DNA from 2 places in the Stenomitos rutilans genome. Region 2 is predicted to be linked to the other one. Evidence: predicted binding sites of a transcription regulator. Region 2 holds the regulator's gene; the other holds the start of a gene.
What was found. The regulator NtcA, encoded in region 2, controls nitrogen genes in cyanobacteria. The targets are predictions, from matches to a motif close to TTTGTANNNNNNNNTACAAA.
Positions count from the first base shown of each region.

Region 1: a site for NtcA is predicted at 1,685-1,704, ahead of hpf (ribosome hibernation-promoting factor, HPF/YfiA family). Genes of this name have one in related genera too.

Region 1 covers NZ_JCACKR010000103.1:9,796-13,891, reverse strand. The annotation lists gene AC5JLP_RS20480 (FMN-binding glutamate synthase family protein) at 1-653, shown strand, start outside; gene hpf (ribosome hibernation-promoting factor, HPF/YfiA family) at 951-1,634, opposite strand; gene lipB (lipoyl(octanoyl) transferase LipB) at 1,811-2,563, shown strand; gene AC5JLP_RS20465 (hypothetical protein) at 2,514-2,900, opposite strand; gene AC5JLP_RS20460 (alpha/beta fold hydrolase) at 3,066-3,944, opposite strand.
Region 2 covers NZ_JCACKR010000062.1:8,024-12,119, reverse strand. The annotation lists gene AC5JLP_RS10850 (pre-16S rRNA-processing nuclease YqgF) at 1-324, opposite strand, end outside; gene AC5JLP_RS10845 (DUF3084 family protein) at 361-1,686, opposite strand; gene ntcA (global nitrogen regulator NtcA) at 2,022-2,693, opposite strand; gene fabI (enoyl-ACP reductase FabI) at 2,858-3,892, shown strand; gene thrC (threonine synthase) at 3,959-4,096, opposite strand, start outside.

The DNA of each region.
Region 1 (4,096 bases), on a different contig from region 2:
GAGCCTCGCGCACGTTCAACGATGTGAAACTTGCCGTGCATTCCGGTGCGGATGTGATTGTGGTGGATGGTATGCAGGGCGGGACAGCAGCAACCCAATCGGTCTTTATTGAACATGTGGGCATTCCCACACTCGCAGCCGTGCGTCAGGCAGTGGATGCCCTCGAAGATCTGGATATGAAAGGCAAAGTTCAATTGATCGTATCTGGTGGCATTCGCACAGGAGCCGACGTGGCGAAGGCGATCGCGATGGGTGCTGATGCTGTTTCGATCGGGCAAGGCATTCTCATTGCGTTGGGCTGCAATAGCGAAACCTACATCCAGCAAGGCGAACACCACTCGGCGGTGGAAGATTACGCGGCCATCGGCACCGCTCCCGGTTATTGCCATCACTGCCACACTGGAAAATGTCCTGTTGGTGTCACCACCCAGGATCCCCTTTTGGAGAAGCGGTTAGAACCAGAGGTGGGTGCGCAACGAGTAAAGAACTATCTGCAAACGCTGAATATGGAACTGACCACGATCGCTCGCGCCTGCGGGAAACAAAACATCCATCATCTGGAGCGCGAAGATCTGGTGGCCCTCACTGTAGAAGCCGCTGCAATGGCACGATTGCCCCTCGCTGGTACGCCCTGGATTCCAGGTTGGCAATAAGTGGCAAGGCAGAGGGCAGGAGGCAGAAGTTACTTTTTCAACATTAGAGGATGTCTGAGAAGTGTCTGAGACGCTGCCTTCGCCCCCTCTATCCCCCAATTCTGGGGGACTTCCATCTCAGAACCTCTCAAACTTGGGGGGCAGGGGGGCAGTTCGGGCAACAATTCATGCCTTTTAAGACATCCTCTTATGCAAAAACCGCCTGTCTTTTGACCCTGCTTTAGTGAGACAGTGATCAAACCAGGCGGTTAGCGTTAGAAGGTAGGGTTTTGGGCGGCTGTTGGCGCAAACAGCCGCTTACGCATGGCTCACCTCAGCAACAGGTACGCTTTGATGTGCATAGCCGTTACCATTCTCTTCATAGTGGGCTGTTTTACCATTTTTTCCGTTTTTCCCGTTGGTGTGACCGTTGCCCTTACGAGGTTGGATCACGCCATAGCCACCATGATTACGTTCATAGATGACATTAATCTCACCTGTTTCACTATTCAGGAACATATAGAAGTCATGATCCACGAGTTCTAACTGCTCCAATGCTTCCTGCGTTGTCATGGGAGGCATGGCAAAATATTTGGTTCGCACAACCTGATGAGGCAAGGCTGGCGATCGATCTTGCAAAAGATCAGCCACTACTGGCTGATCACTCAACACCTCTGCTGTTTTCACCGAAGCATGGCTCTGAGCGTGACGTTTCTCCTTGTATTTACGAAGCTGGCGGCAAATCTTATCGGCAACTAAATCGATACTGGCATAGAGGCTCTCGCTACCTTCTTCAGCGCGGACGATCGAACCGTTAACATAAATCGTGACCTCAGCCGTCTGTTTAGAGTTAATGCGGGGGTTCTTAGCAACAGACAAATGGACATCAACTTCAGTCGTTAAGTTTTGGTAGTGGTTCACCGCCTTTTCGATCTTGCTGGTCACGTACTCACGTAACGAATCAGTAATTTCGATATTTTTGCCCTGGATGACAAGCTTCATAAACGAGCTTCCTCCCCTGAACGAATGGGTGTATCCATTCACCCTAGCACTTTGTATTCTGCACAACAGGGGACGTTAGAATGTTTTGCAAGCCTTGACAATTCTTGATTAGAACACCCTTCATTTTTTGCAAAGTTGCGTTGGAACCCCCTTGATTTTTTGATGAGTTTGAACCAGTGATACAACGCATTGATGAGATGTCACTACCGCACGGCGATCAATCAGAACGTCGTCTTTGCCAGCTTTATCAAAAGGGTATTGTCCCGTATACGACCGCCTGGGAATGGCAGCGATCGCTAGTAGACAATCGTCGCCAAAATCCGCACCTTAATGATGTGCTGCTTTTGCTGGAACATCCCCCCACGTATACATTGGGACAGGCAGCCAGTCCTAAATTTCTCAAATTCGACTCAGCGCAGGCTGAATGGGAACTGCATCGAGTCGAGCGCGGTGGTGAAGTCACATATCACTGCCCTGGACAACTAGTGGGCTACCCCATTTTAAACCTGACCTACTATCAGAAAGATCTGCACTGGTACTTACGCCAATTAGAGGAAGTGCTGCTCTGCGTATTAGCCAGCTACGGGTTGCGAGGGGAACGACTGCCAGGTTTGACGGGTGTATGGATTGGCGATCGCAAAGTTGCTGCAATTGGCATTAAAGTAGGCCGTTGGATCACGATGCACGGTTTTGCGCTCAATATTTGCCCCGATCTCAGCGGGTTTGATCGCATTGTGCCGTGTGGGATTGCTGATAAGGCAGTAGGCAGTCTAGAGCAATTTGTGCCCAGTGTGTCGTTTGAACAGGTACGGAAGCAAGTGGCGATCGCCTTCGCTGAAGTTTTTCAGGTCACACTCGTTGAGGAGCAACAATCAGACCTTAGGGGCGCTGCTGAACCAAAGCCTTTACAATCCCCACAAGACGAGTGATATTTTGCTCCTGCCGTTTTGCCGTTTCAGATTGTTGCTGCGCCAATTCTTTAGTTTTAGATTGCTGTTGCGCTAACTCTTTAAGGTCAACCTCTACAATCCCCACCAAACGGGTAATATTCTGCTCTTGCCGTTTCGCTGTGTCAGATTGCTGCTGCGCCAATTCTTTGAGTTCGGCAAACCCTGTCGTCACGACCTCTGTTAAATGCCCAATCTGGCCAGTGAGCAAGTCAATCTTCTGATTCTGCTGCTTGTTCGACTGACTCAGTTCAGCCGTTGACTGAACCAAGACAGTGAGTAGATGCTGTGTTGTAGAGTTTCCATCTCCGCTATTCATAACCCAGTAGTGCGTGATTTTTTCCAGAGTTTAACCTGAATCCCTCAGCAAGAGCACCGATCGCATCACACCGCAGACAGTCCAAACCAGCAACTCTTGTGCATAATTCTTGTGCATAATTCTACAGAGGTCAAAATTTTCGATACTTAACAAAGCCTTCGTATCTTACTGCTGCCGCAAAAATGCTAATAACTCTCGGTTCACGGTTTGAGGCGCTTCCTGTTGAATCCAGTGCCCGCAATGCGGCACCATCGTGAGCTTGAAGGGGGCATGGACAAGTTGGTCAAGCTCTTTAATCATGTTCTGGCTCAGCAGTGGATCCTCTTCACCCCACAGCACCAGGGTTGGTGCCATCACAAGATTTGGCGTGCGTCCAAAGTCTTTGAGCCAACTCCAGGGCGAAAGCATTTGGCGATAGTAATTGAGCGCAGCAGACAACGCCCCTGGCTTCTCCAAAGCCGATTGGTAAAGCTTCGTTTCTTCTCTGGAAAACGCACCTTTGCGAATAGCCTGCCCCTGAAACAAGTTACTGACAAATTCTTTCAGATTTTGCTGAATCAACCACTCTGGGATGCCAGGCACCTGGAAGGCAAGCACATACCAACTGCGGCGCAACTGGTCAAGATTGCTGACCATTTCTTGTACAAAGCGTTGCGGTGGTGCTGCATTTAGAATGGCTAAGCGGTTGAGATACTGAGGAAACTTCTGTGCTAAATGCCACGCGATCGTGCCGCCCCAGTCATGCCCTACGATGTGTGCACGGGCGTACCCCAAGCTTTCAATCAACCCTCGGATATCAGCGCTAAGCGTGTCTAAGTCATAACCACTGGAAGGTTTATCTGATTCGTTATAGCCCCTTAAATCGGGCACAACAACCTTAAAGTGGCGGGCGAGCGCAGGAATTTGAAACCGCCAAGAATACCAGAATTCAGGAAAACCGTGCAGGAGTAACACAAGTTCGCCGTCCCCCTGGGTGACACAGTGCAGGCGGATACGATTTGTTTCAACAAAATGATGTTGCCACTCAGAAGACAGCGCTGTCATAGAAAAGTGTGGAGTAAGGGAGCGCAAAGGGTGCTCTGATAACTTGATTTGACAAAGGAAATTGATGCAGTGCCATCAGTGAAAATCGTTAGATGCGTCCTGTGTCAGGAGAACTCTTTAACACCTTCAACAGCATTACTTCTCCAGGCTAT
Region 2 (4,096 bases):
GTAGCGATCGCGAGCTTGGAGGGTGCTGTGGCGCTCATCAACCATCACGACGCGGAGAGGTTCAACTAATTCATGGTTCAGCCGTTGTTTCCAATCCTTGGCTGTGGTTTGGTCGCCCATCACCAGCAACGAAATGGGAAATTGCTGCCGCAGGTGCTGAATGGTTGCGATCGCCGCTTCCGCTTCAATAACCTTGTGGTAGCGCAGCGTTCGATCAACGCCAATAACGGCCAGACCACACTTGCGACGACCGGGATCAAACCCTAAAATGACAGGCTGGTCAGACGGAGGGAGGTCAGGTTGTGAAGGAGGGCTGGATAGCATAGCGTGGCATGACCAAAGAGCATCAACGTGAAACCGTTAGGGATTTTGTCCGCCTGTGGCAGGTGCTAGATTCTTTGTGCGGAGCAGCACTTGTCCATTCTGGCTGGCGATTAAATCGATATTAAGCGGTCCAACTGTATACGTAACATCTGACGTAACGGCCTGTAGTTCGATCGTCTGCTTGTACTGCTTTAGTTGTTCAATAAAGGTAATGACATCTTGAATCCGCCCAATCTGAACAGAATCTGTGAGAATCCCAAGATTACGGGCACGAAAATTAGCGGCGGTCAGCAATTGGTTAATGCGCTGCTGAATTTGAGCATCTGACAAGGTAGAGGGGTTGAACGACGTGCCAGCAACCACATCACCTGCTAGAAAGACAACCCGATTGCGCACAGCATCGCCAAACACCTGAATGAACTTTTCACCCACAAGGTAGTTGGCACCGGAGTAGATGCGAACAATATAGTCCTGCCCGTCATCAATTTGTTCAATGAGTTGTTTCACATCTGCACTGGTGATCTGCACAATGCGATCGCGGGTTCCAGGTCGTACTAATCGAATAGCCGATTGATTGGCTTCACGAAGGAGTTGATCAATGGCTTGCTGCGCTGCTGCTGTGTTGGTAGTACGAATGCCGATCGATGCCAGCACCTGCCCTCGCAGAATTACCACATTGCCGATGCGTAACCCTTGTGCAGTTGATTGCAACGCTTGCACGCTTCTTGTCAAATCTTCTTGCTGCGTTTCCAGATCCTTAAGACGGGCTTCGCGCTGTTGAATAATTTGGTCTCTGGCGCGAATCTCCTGTTCTCGTTGCCCAATCACACGATCGCGTGCCGCTTGCAGTTGACCAATCTCCGATCGCAACCGCAGGGCTTGTGCAGAAACATTTGCCAATCGCCCCTGGGTGAGACTCAGTGCCGTTTGAATGCGAGCCGCTTCGGCCTGGGCTCGAGATCGTTCTGCGATCGCGCCTTTTAACGATTGATTGGTTTCGGCAAGCTGCTTTTTGGCAGACGCTCGATCGGAGCGCGATTTTGTCAATTCTCGTTCGATTTGCCCTTTTTGAATTCTCGCTTCTTCCAACTCAGTCCGAGTGTTTCGCAGTCGGCGTTGAATGGTGCCTAACTCAAACACTCCGGTACGCAGTTGGTTGCTGGCAGCAAACAAGACGCCCAGAGTCGAAGCCGAAATTAGAATTCCCGTAATAATGGTGACCAACGTTGCCGTCTTGCGGGGACGCAGCTTAAACAAGCTAAGACGAGCTTTACCAACACGAGTGCCGATGCGATCGCCCAATGTGGCAATGACCGCACCAAGTATCAGCACTGCCAAAATCAGAATTTCCCCGCCGGACACACTTACACTCCCAAAGGCCCCTGTTTCACAACCCTGATGAAGCTGTTGGAGCGAATTCACATACAGCGTACCTCAAGTCGTTAAATTTTGTTGTGCGTTGCTAAATTTGTAACTTGCGATGATGAGAAAGAGACGTTTGAAGTTGGCTTAGTGGCAGTTTTCAGCTTTCAGCCGTCAGCTTTAAAGCCCTCTGCCTTTTACTTTTAGGATTTACGCAAGAGCGGTCATCTTTCGCCCTCCTAGCCCCTAATTCTGAGAGAACCGAGCCAATTAAAGCCCCGAAGGATCGAGGATTTGGGGACCAAATGCGTAAGTCCTAACCTTCTTCCTTTTTCCTACGTAAACTGCTGACTCAATGTCACTGGGTTATGCACAGTGATTTTTTTCTTGTGGATGGAGATCATCTTGTCTTGCCGCAGATCGCCGAGTAAGCGAGTTACCGTCACGCGGGTAGACCCGATTGCCTCTGCGATCGCCTGGTGAGACAGCTTAAGGTCGATCGTAATACCATCGTTGGTCGGCACGCCAAAGTCACGACATAGAATGAGCAAGAAACTCACCAACCGAGAACCCATGTCTCGATGCGCTAGAGTTTCGATCATCATCTCAGTTTGCAAAATGCGAGACGACAAGCCGCGCAGCAGAATCATCGACAGCTCAGGGTTATCTTTAAGTGCTTTTTCTACCTGCTCGATTGGCACTGACAGCAACTCAACGGAGGTAAACGCAACGGCATGATAAAAGCGATCGGATTTATGTCCTGTAATTAGCGATAGCACACCAAAAACGCTATTTTCTCGTAAGAGTGCAACGGTGATTTCTTCCCCTGCTTCATACACTCTAGAAAGCTTGACCGCGCCTCGCAGCAAAAAATACACACGTTCTGCTGGGTCGCCTGGAAAGAAGATGGTTTTACCCCGTTCAAACGTCTCGACAACGGGTGGAAAGGCCCCTCCACCTATCTGACGAAATACAGATGCTAGCGGTCTATCTTGCGTCACTACCATATCCCCTTACCTGGTGCCCAAGAAACTGCTCAGCCTTGCCCCAAACGAAACACCGATAAAGTGTTTGTAGCTTAGAACACTTAAACTCACTCCGAGCTGCTTTTTTGTGCCTGATGTTACACATTTCTCTTTGATCGCCACATTGAGCACCTTACAGCAGCTATTTGTCTCTAAGTAAGACTACTTCTAGCTATGCTGCTGACCCAGAGGCAAAAGCAATAACTGCTTCAAGGTATCTCAACTACAGCAGATCGGCTCAACAAATTCGCTCGATCGCTCCTAAAACCGAGTTGTACGTCTCGCTTGTGAGTGGGCAGTCAAAAAGCACCACTCTATGCGCTACCCGTTGTGTCCCATCTTTGAGTATTCTTGAAGCACTCTTACTGTTGCTGTTGAAGATAGTCGCTATGCTAGACCTGACTGGAAAAAATGCTCTTGTGACAGGCATTGCTAACAATCGTTCGATCGCCTGGGGCATTGCCCAGCAGCTTCACAAAGCAGGCGCAAACATTGGCGTTACCTACCTACCAGACGATAAAGGTCGGTTTGAAAAAAAAGTGGCTGAGCTAGTAGAACCTTTGCAGCCTAGCCTTTTTGTGCCTTGCAACGTTCAGGATGACGCCCAAGTTGAAGAAACCTTCACGACTGTAAAAAAACAGTGGGGCAAGCTAGATATCTTGATTCATTGCCTTGCCTTCGCCAATAAAGAAGATTTGACCGGAAATTTTGTGAATACCTCTCGTGATGGCTTCGCGACCGCGTTAGATATCAGCGCTTACTCATTGGTAAAGCTGTGTGCTGCCGCAAAACCGCTAATGACTGAAGGTGGCAGCATTGTAACCCTCACATACATTGGGGGGGCACGCGTGATCCCCAATTACAACGTGATGGGCATTGCGAAAGCTGCGTTAGAAATGAATGTCCGTTATCTCGCTGCTGATGTGGGGCCGCACAATATTCGAGTCAATGCCATTTCAGCGGGGCCTATCCGCACGCTTGCCTCTTCTGCTGTAGGTGGCATTTTGGACATGATTCATCACGTTGAGGAGGTTGCCCCCCTCCGACGAACCGTGACGCAGATCGAAGTGGGTAACGCCGCCACGTTTCTTTGCAGCGACCTAGCAAGCGGCATCACGGGCCAAATTCTGTATGTGGATGCAGGCTATGAAGTGATGGGTATGTCAGAAACAAAGGGCTAAAGACTGTAGTTTACTTCTGCGAAGCAGTTAGGCTAAAAGCTAAATTTTATCCTTTAGCCTTTCCTCCTAAAACCCCATTGCTCGTGCCACGGCGGTCAACTCTGGCTCGATTCCCTGATGCAGTTGGTTGTTGCTGTGTTTAATTGCTGTGTCGGGGTCTTTAAGACCGTTGCCTGTCAGCACACACACAACCGTGGCACCTGT